One region of the Ruegeria sp. BI11 genome, then DNA from elsewhere that is predicted to be linked to it. Evidence: riboswitches for the same ligand, from Rfam matches in the RefSeq annotation. Region 1 holds a riboswitch; each other region holds the start of a gene.
The links. A riboswitch is a leader RNA that binds a small molecule or an ion and turns the genes downstream of it on or off. The one in region 1 is predicted to bind thiamine pyrophosphate.

Region 1 (3,206 bases):
GTCCGGATGGCAGCCATCCCCGATGCCAATATGGCCGGGTTGCCCACCGTCTTCGCAAATCACACAACGGAAACTGGCAATACCGATATCCGACGTTGTGTTCCACAACCCGATCTCTAACCCGGCCGCGGTAATCATCCCGATGGCTTGTCGGCAGCGTGGATCCTCAACACTATCCGGATCAAGGCGGGGCGCTCCTGCGCGGTGGTGCCACAGCGTCGTGGCATCCCTTTCGATCAACTCGCAGATGGCGTGACAGCTGGCCTCAATCACGTTGTTGCCCGACGCCAACCCGTTGGTGGTGCGCGGAAAGGCAGCGTGACCACCGACTGGCGCACTTGTATAGTCAGTATCGACCATTTCAAGCGGGACCCAACATGCCTGACCGACAGCCAGATCATGTCCCTGCACCCACAGAATATTAGCATGCGGATCAAACCGCCCACCGGTCACACACGGCAAGCCCGCTACGTCGACCACCGCCGTTTCATTGGCAAGTTCGGCATACCTGGCCAAACGCTGTGGCAGTTGAACCCGTTCAGCATGCCACGATTCAATTGCCTCCATCACGCCCGAGGCCTCGGCCGCTCGCAGTGACAGCCCTTTGCCCAGAGACACCGCAACTGATCGGGAATTGGGTCGGGCGACCATCACTGTGGGCAAACCGATCCGGTCTAAACCCGTCAGGTTTGCAATCCGGGTGATGCCCATGTCTTTCAGAAATGGCTTAACAATTTGCAAGGTCTGCTCAGGGTCGCGCAGCCGATGCGTATCCAGCACATATTGCTTCTGCGATCCATCTGGCATGTTACGGGCCTTGCTGAAAAATTTGACCGCAACGTAAAAATAACTTCGCCGGGTCAGTCTGTTACGACGCAGGATGATGGATCGAACCCTATCGGTCAACCGCTGTGGTGCTCAGACCTAAAGAGGATCCGTCGCGGCCCGGGGTTTTAATTTAACATAACAATCCTTATCGTCTTTATGGTTTGATGAAGAACTGGTTTAAATCCAATGTCCTAAATTTATCCAAAATGTTAGTTGCTGAATTGAGCAATCGAAACGCCCAAGGATTGATAAAAAACTCTGAAACAAATGAAATTCTGAGCTTGTTTTAAGTGCGAACCTCAAGCTAAACCTGCAGCACGCAGGGGAGTCCCACCAAGGGGACTGAGAGGCTGACGGGGCAATGCCCGGCGATGCGACCCTTTGAACCTGACCCAGTTGATACTGGCGTAGGAAGCTAGGGCGCGCAGGCCAAGGAACCGGTGGGCGCACTCCGAACAGAGGGCTTTCCGCCTTCTCGTTTCCCCAAGCCAAAACTCATCTGGTGTCTTTTTGAGTTGAACTGCTTGAGGAGCACCAACATGAATATCCCCAATCCCAAGATCACCACGGGTGAACTGCCCGCTTCGCGCAAAATTTATGTGGATGGTACTTTGCACCCGGACGTGCGCGTGCCGATGCGTGAAATATCGGTCCATCCCACTGCCGGGGAACCGCCCCTGCCCGTCTATGACAGCTCGGGGCCATATACTGACCCGCAGGTGATGACGGACATTCGGCAGGGTCTGGCACCTCTGCGCCGCAAGTGGATCGAAGCACGGGCAGATGTCGAAGAATATGATGGTCGTCAGATCAAACCTGAGGACAACGGCTTTGTTGAAGGCGACCGATTGACGCCCGAGTTTCCGGTACGTCCTCGTCCTTTGCGTGCAAAGGATGGCAAAGCCGTAACGCAACTGGCTTATGCCCGCGCTGGTATCGTCACTCCGGAAATGGAGTTCATTTCCATTCGCGAAAACCAGCTGCGCGAAGCCGTCACCGAACAACGCGAGGGCAATGATTGGGGTGCAAGCATTCCCGATTATGTGACTCCGGAATTCGTGCGTGATGAGGTCGCCGCCGGGCGCGCCATTATCCCCGCCAATATTAACCACCCAGAAAGTGAGCCGATGATCATCGGGCGCAATTTCCTGGTCAAGATCAATGCCAATATGGGCACGTCGGCCGTGACCTCTTCGATGGAAGAGGAAGTGGACAAGATGGTCTGGTCGATCCGTTGGGGCGCGGACACTGTGATGGATCTGTCGACGGGACGTAATATTCACAACACTCGCGAATGGATCATCCGCAACAGCCCGGTTCCCATCGGTACAGTGCCTCTGTATCAAGCCTTGGAAAAGGTAAACGGTATTGCCGAGGACCTGACTTGGGAGGTGTTCCGTGACACCCTGATCGAACAGGCCGAACAGGGCGTGGACTATTTCACCATCCACGCGGGCGTGCGCCTGCATATGGTGCCGATGACGGTGAAACGGGTCACCGGGATCGTTTCGCGCGGCGGGTCGATCATGGCAAAGTGGTGCCTGCATCACCACAAGGAAAGCTTCCTGTATGAGCATTTCGACGAGATTTGCGACATCTGCCGGGCCTATGACGTGTCGTTCAGCTTGGGTGACGGGCTGCGCCCCGGCTCGATCGCCGACGCAAATGACGAAGCTCAATTCGCCGAGTTGGAGACGCTGGGTGAGCTGACCAAAATCGCGTGGGCCAAGGATTGTCAGGTGATGATCGAAGGCCCGGGCCATGTGGCCATGCACAAGATCAAGGAAAACATGGACAAGCAATTGGAGTGCTGCCACGAAGCGCCGTTTTATACGCTTGGCCCCCTAACCACCGATATCGCGCCGGGATACGACCACATCACCAGTGGTATCGGTGCGGCGATGATCGGCTGGTTTGGCTGTGCGATGCTGTGCTACGTCACACCCAAAGAGCATCTGGGGCTGCCGGACCGGGATGATGTGAAAACCGGGGTTATCACCTATAAGATTGCCGCTCATGCCGCCGATCTGGCCAAGGGTTTGCCGGGCGCGCAACGCCGCGATGATGCGTTGTCCCGTGCCCGGTTTGAATTCCGCTGGGAAGATCAGTTCAACCTTTCCCTAGACCCTGAAACGGCGCGTGAATTCCACGATCAAACCTTGCCTAAGCAGGCACATAAGGTGGCGCATTTCTGTTCGATGTGCGGGCCGAAATTCTGCTCGATGCGGATTAGCCATGACATTCGAACTGAAGCGCAAAAAGAAGGCATGGAAGCGATGGCCGCCAAGTTCCGCGAAGGCGGCGACCTTTATATGCCCGTAGAAGACTGAACTCGCTGCGGAGCCGATCCTTTCGGCTCCGCGCTTTCACGCATTTCT
Region 2 (3,206 bases), on a different contig from region 1:
CTTAAGGTCATGGTCGGGATTTTGACCGCATAGGGTAAATCCGCGCTGCGCCCCGTCGATCGCCCATTGCACCAGCATTCGCGGAAACAGCAACCGACCGTCCGGGGTCATGGCGCCACCCGCAGTGGTGACCTTTTCAACCATAGACGGAATGGGCTGGCTCAATCCTAGCGTCTCCAATAGCGAGAACGCGGTTTCTCCGATCAGAGTCACCTCATCCAGGGTAAGCGGCTTTAAGCGCCCACCGACCACACCGGGCCAAACGGGTGCGGGGGCGTCGGTGTCCGTTACCTGTTTTAAACGGTCTTTACGACCGCGCCGTCGGTTTGCCTGGGTCATCGACTCATGAGCTCAATTTGCTGCAAACACATGATGAACAGGTGTAGAATAAATTTACAAAGGCAAGTTTCTCAGCAATTAATGAGTTTAACTTATCAATAGGTATATTGTGAAAGCGTCTCTTCCTGCCTTACGCGCCTTTGATGCAGCCGCCCGGCATGGCAGCTTCCGTGCCGCTGCTGAGGATTTGTCCGTTACACCGACTGCCATCAGCCACCATGTAAGGGGGTTAGAAGATCAGCTCGGCGTCAAATTGTTCCGCCGCGAAGGTCGGGACGTTGCTTTGACAGAAGACGGCAGGCGCTTGGCCAAAGCCACAAGCCAGGCGTTCGGAGTTCTGGATAACGCCGTGCGCACGTTGCACCGCAGTGCGCGCAAAGCCGTTCGCATATCGGCCGGGCCGATTTTCACGGCGCGCTGGTTGATGCCGCGAGTAAGTGACCTTTGGGCGACGCATCCGGATATCGAACTGGAAGTAGTACCTTCGTTCCAGCCCGGAACGTTCGATACGAAAAACGTCGATATCGTTATCCGTTGGGCACGCATGGCGGAAAGAACGGGTGATGCACTTAAGCTGCTGGAGCTCAGTCCTGTTGCAATTGCATCCCGCAGCTTTGTCTGTGCCAACGGTCACATTGAACACCCGGCGGATCTGTTGCGTCTGCCACTGCTACATCAAAAGAACCATTGGGGATGGCTGGATTGGTTTGCGACAATGGGCGTGCCGGTCGACAATCCTTTGCAGGGGCCAATTTTCGAGGACGCCAACGTCTTGTTGCGTGGCGCAGCACAAGGTCAGGGCGTCACGATTGGCTGGCTGCCGCTGATCGATCAAGACCTGGCTGAGGGCAGGGTTGTTCGCCTTTTCGATGAAAATATCTCGCCAACTCATGCCTATTTTGTTGACGTGCGAAACCCTAGCAATACGCGCCGCGAAGTACGTCAGGTCCAGGAATGGCTGATCACTGAGACTGGCGATTGAGCCAGGTTTAGGCCAGCCAAGCCTCGTTTGGCCCGGGGTTTCGAAACCAACCGATACCAAAATCAGTTTAGACCCGAACGGTCACCACATTGCTGAGGTCAGGCAGTCAGACCATTGAAAAAGCCAAAAACACGTAAATCCGGTTGTCTTTTGATCCGATCCACCCTAGTCACGACCTCACCTCGGGGTGCGTGGCCTGCTGCGCTGAGATGCCTTTGGCGAACCCGTAGAACCTGAACCGGCTAGAACCGGCGGAGGGAAAGGTAACGGTTTCATCCATCCTTGCCCTCTCGCCGCAATGGAGGATGACATGAAACATCTGATGATTGCTGCGGGACTTCTGAGCGCCACAGCGGCTGTAGCAGCCGACAAACCTCAGCTGACCGTTTACACCTATGACAGCTTTGTCTCGGATTGGGGTCCGGGTCCCAAGGTGGTAGAGGCGTTCGAGGCAGTTTGTGACTGCGATCTGAATCTTGTGGGCGTCGAGGATGGTGCAGCGCTGCTGTCGCGTCTTCGGCTTGAGGGCGAAAACACAGACGCCGATGTAGTCCTTGGATTGGATACAGGCCTGATTACGGCAGCCAAGGAAACCGGCTTGTTTGCCTCTAACTCTGTCAGTGCTGACTATACTCTCCCAATTGAATGGGCAGACGACGTGTTTGCGCCTTATGACTGGGGTTATTTCGCTTTCGTCCATAACGCTGATGCGGCAGCACCTGCCAATTTCCGTGAACTGGCCGAGGGTGAAACCAAGATCATAATTCAAGACCCGCGTTCTTCTACTCCGGGTCTGGGGCTGCTGTTGTGGGTCAAGGCAGCCTATGGTGACGAAGCGCCAGAGATTTGGGCCGGACTTGCCGATAATATCGTGACCGTGACAAAAGGCTGGTCCGAGGCGTATGGTCTGTTTCTTGAGGGTGAGGCCGACATGGTGCTCAGCTACACCACGTCACCCGCTTACCACCTGATCGCCGAGGAAGACGCCAGCAAAGCGGCAGCGGCCTTTGACGAAGGGCACTATATGCAGGTCGAGGTTGCGGCAAAGCTGGCCGGAACCGATCAGCCCGAACTGGCAGATCAGTTTCTGGAATTCATGGTCTCGGACACTTTCCAGCAGATCATTCCAACCACCAACTGGATGTATCCGGCAGTGACTCCTGCCGCCGGTCTGCCCGAGGGGTTTGACACGCTGATCACGCCGGAAAAGTCCCTGCTGTTCACCCCGGATGAAGCCGCAGCCGTGCGGGATCAGGCGCTTGCAGAATGGCTGGGCGCGCTCAGCCAGTAAGCCCCTGGCCAGGTGTTGGCGCAGCGACACTGGTTTCTGCGCTGATATTGGGCACTCTGGCCGCGGTGGCCCTGCGCGCTGATACAGCGGGCGGTTTCGGCCCGGCCGATTGGGCGGCATTACGTTTCACACTTATTCAGGCAGTGTTGTCTGCGCTGTTCAGTGCCGGGTTGGCCATCCCAGTTGCGCGAGCGCTGGCCCGACGTCGATTTCGTGGCAGGTCGGCCCTGATCGCACTGTTGGGTGCCCCCTTCATTCTGCCGGTCATCGTCGCGATCCTTGGGCTGTTGCAGGTTTTTGGCCGTGCTGGATGGATTTCCGACATTCTAGGGCTGTTTGGCCTGCCGCCTTTGCGCATCTACGGCCTGCACGGGGTGGTTTTGGCCCATGTGTTCTTTAATTTGCCTTTGGCCACGCGGCTGATCCTGCAAGCGTGGCAGGAAATCCCCGCAGAACGATTCCGTCTAGCCGCGCAATTGGGGTGCGACGGCTTTGCCATGTTCCGTCTGATCGAACTACCCATGCTAAAGCGCATTCTGCCTGGCGTTTTGGCCGTGATCTTTGCGATTTGCCTGACTAGCTTTGCCGTCGCAC
Region 3 (3,206 bases), on a different contig from region 1:
CTTTCGATCATAGATGCGCCCAGCATGTAGACGCCATCCCCGCGCGGCACGATGTACAGCGGCATCCTTGGATGCAGCAGACGCACGGGGCGGGTCAGGGTCACATCCCGGCAGCGGATCACCAGCATCTCACCCTTCACACCACGCAGGTCATGCAACACTTCGCGGGCGTGCAGTCCGCGGCAATCGATTGCATTCTCCAACCGGGACGGGGCCAGTTTTCGGTAGAACGTGACACCCTGTTCCTGCAACTGACGGTGCAAATCACGCAGCGCCTGTCGCGGGTCCAGATGCGCCTCATCCGCAAAGTGCAGACCTTTGGCAAAACTGGTCAAATCAGGCTCTAATTGGAGTAATTTGGCTCGATCGACTTCAACATACCCGTCGGTACGGCGGGCAAATCGGCGCAGATCGGGCAAATCGCGCGGATTGGCGACGACCAAAGTGCCCCGCCGCGAAACTTGCGTGCGCGCGGCCCACCACTCCAAAGCGGCCTGACCTAGACGCAAAACCGGTTCCTCGGCGTTTTCAAACTCGCACCACGGGGCCAGCATGCCGCCCGCCCACCACGAACACCCATGCGGGCCCGGCGAACCGCCGGGGTCATACACCTGAACATTTGCCCCGCGCGACACCAGTTCACTGGCGACAGCCAATCCCGCCACGCCAGCCCCTATGATCGACCAAACAGTCACGCGGGCCAGACCCGATGAAAATGATGAACCGGACCGTGCCCCTGCCCGACCATCAGAGTGTCAGCTTGGATAATGGCCCCTTGCAGATAGTCATGCGCCTGCGCAACCGCGTCGGTCAGACCAAGCCCCTGCGCCAACCCTGCCGCGATCGAAGACGACAGGGTGCAACCGGTGCCATGCGTATTGCGCGTGTCGCACCGGGGGGCCGTGAATTCAGCCAAAGCGCCTGAAGGGTTAATCAGAAGGTCGTGACAAACGTCCCCGCGCCTATGCCCCCCTTTCATCAGCACCGACTGCGCGCCCAACCCGCACAACGCCATCCCTTGGGCGATCATCTGATCGGGGGTTTCGGCGTCAGTTGCTCCAAGCAAACACGCGGCCTCGGGCAAGTTCGGGGTCAAAATGGTCGCTCGGGGCAAAAGAATCTCACGCAGGGTCTGAACTGCGTCCCGCGCCAGCAAAGCATCACCGGATTTGGCGATCATCACCGGATCCAAAACCACAGGGCCGTCAAATGCAGCAATGGCTTCGGCCACGGTTTGGATAATATCAGGCGTCGCTAGCATGCCGATCTTGATCGCGCCCACATCTAGGTCGGTCAGCACCGCATCGATCTGGGCGGCAACCACGTTCAGCGGTATCCCATGCACCGCCGTCACAGCCCGCGTGTTCTGCGCCGTCACTGCTGTGATTACACTGGCCCCATACACGCCCAGCGCGGACATCGCCTTAAGATCCGCCTGAATCCCAGCCCCGCCCCCGCTGTCCGAGCCCGCAATAGTCAGGGCAATATGCGCCATATCGTTGCTCCATCTTCTAAGGGCAACGCAGCATGGAAAACGTCTGTATGTGTAGACCGTTCCCTCCGCCGGTATTGCCCGGATCAGGTTCGATGGGTTAGCGCGTTCACGCCTCTCAGCCCTTTGATCAGGGCACCCCAACGGTTGGCGCGACAATCTCAGGGGTTGCGAGGGGATTCAAGGGCCAATTTTGGCGCAGTTCATCAACGAACTGGACCTATGAAACGAAAAAAGCCGACCCAAGGGGATCGGCTCATTCGAAAATTGGCAGCGTGGTCTTAACCCTTCATTCCATCCCAAAAGGATTTGACGGATGAGAAAAAGCTTTTTGATTCCGGATGGTTATCTTCACCCAGGTCGTCGAACTCACGCAGCAGTTCTTTCTGGCGGCTGGTCAGATTTACCGGTGTTTCCACGGCGAGCTCGATGAACATGTCACCCACGCCACCGCCACGCAGGGCGGGCATGCCCTTGCCGCGCAGGCGCATCTGGCGGCCTGACTGGCTGCCTGCCGGAATCTGCACGCGGCCGCGGCCACCGTCGATGGTTGGCACTTCGATCGATCCGCCCAGCGCGGCCTTGCCCATGCTGACCGGAACGCGGCAATACAAGTTCACACTGTCGCGTTCGAACAGCTTGTGATCCGACACTTCGACAAAGATGTACAAATCACCCGGAGGGCCACCACGCATGCCGGCCTCACCCTCACCTGCCAGGCGAATACGCGTACCGGTTTCCACGCCGGCGGGAATGTTGACGGACAGCGCCCGCTCTTTTTCTACGCGGCCTGCACCGCCGCAGGCTTTACAGGGGTTCTTGATGATCTGACCCAGCCCCGAACAAGTCGGGCACGAGCGTTCAACGGTAAAGAAACCCTGCTGCGCACGTACCTTGCCCATGCCCGAGCAGGTCGGACAAGTGGTCGGCTCTACTCCGCCTTCCGCGCCCGAACCGTCACAGGCCGAACAGGCCACAGCGGCGGGAACACTGATGGTTTTCTGCAGACCTGCGAACGCCTCTTCCAGCGTTACGCGAAGGTTATAGCGAAGGTCCGATCCGCGCGCCGCACGACGTCCGCCACCGGCACCGCCACGCTGACCGCCCATGAAATCGCCGAACAAATCGTCGAACACATCCGAGAACGCGCTGGAGAAGTCACCCTGACCAAAGCCGCCGCCGGGACGACCACCGCCGCCACCCATACCGTTTTCAAAGGCCGCGTGGCCAAAGCGGTCGTAAGCAGCTTTTTTGTCAGCGTCGCGCAGAACATCATAAGCCTCGTTGGCCTCTTTGAACTGCGACTCGGCATCCGGGTTGTCTTTGTTGCGATCGGGATGCAACTCTTTGGCTTTCTTACGAAAACCCTTTTTGATTTCATCCGCCGATGCGCCCTTAGCTACGCCGAGCACATCATAGTAGTCGCGTTTTGACATCAGTGTTTCCTTCTGCCTCAACGTAATCGGGCCGGCCCGGCAACCGGACCGGCCCGCATTGGCCCGGTTACCCGTTAGTTACGCTTGTCGTCGTCCAGATCTTCGAACTCGGCGTCGACAATGTCATCCTCACCCGGTGCAGCATCTGCCGCTGCAGGCTCATCCTCACCTTCTTCGGCTTGCGCCTTATAGATGGCTTCGCCCAGCTTCATGGCCGCTTCGGTGACGTTCTGGATGCCCGACTTGATCTTGTCGGCATTTTCGGTCTCCAGCTCGTC

Region 2: another riboswitch for thiamine pyrophosphate. It lies ahead of thiB (thiamine ABC transporter substrate binding subunit); the one in region 1 lies ahead of thiC (phosphomethylpyrimidine synthase ThiC).
Region 3: another riboswitch for thiamine pyrophosphate. It lies ahead of thiD (bifunctional hydroxymethylpyrimidine kinase/phosphomethylpyrimidine kinase); the one in region 1 lies ahead of thiC (phosphomethylpyrimidine synthase ThiC).

The regions. Positions count from the first base shown of each region.
Region 1 covers NZ_JBQFSM010000010.1:162,908-166,113, forward strand. The annotation lists gene ACR0DT_RS19275 (YcaO-like family protein) at 1-807, opposite strand, end outside; TPP riboswitch at 1,140-1,259, shown strand; gene thiC (phosphomethylpyrimidine synthase ThiC) at 1,368-3,158, shown strand.
Region 2 covers NZ_JBQFSM010000021.1:9,552-12,757, reverse strand. The annotation lists gene ACR0DT_RS23970 (trimethylamine methyltransferase family protein) at 1-339, opposite strand, end outside; gene ACR0DT_RS23965 (LysR family transcriptional regulator) at 449-1,321, shown strand; TPP riboswitch at 1,495-1,599, shown strand; gene thiB (thiamine ABC transporter substrate binding subunit) at 1,632-2,612, shown strand; gene ACR0DT_RS23955 (ABC transporter permease family protein) at 2,588-3,206, shown strand, end outside.
Region 3 covers NZ_JBQFSM010000004.1:84,113-87,318, reverse strand. The annotation lists gene ACR0DT_RS10925 (FAD-dependent oxidoreductase) at 1-695, opposite strand, end outside; gene thiD (bifunctional hydroxymethylpyrimidine kinase/phosphomethylpyrimidine kinase) at 692-1,495, opposite strand; TPP riboswitch at 1,539-1,645, opposite strand; gene dnaJ (molecular chaperone DnaJ) at 1,774-2,928, opposite strand; gene dnaK (molecular chaperone DnaK) at 3,003-3,206, opposite strand, start outside.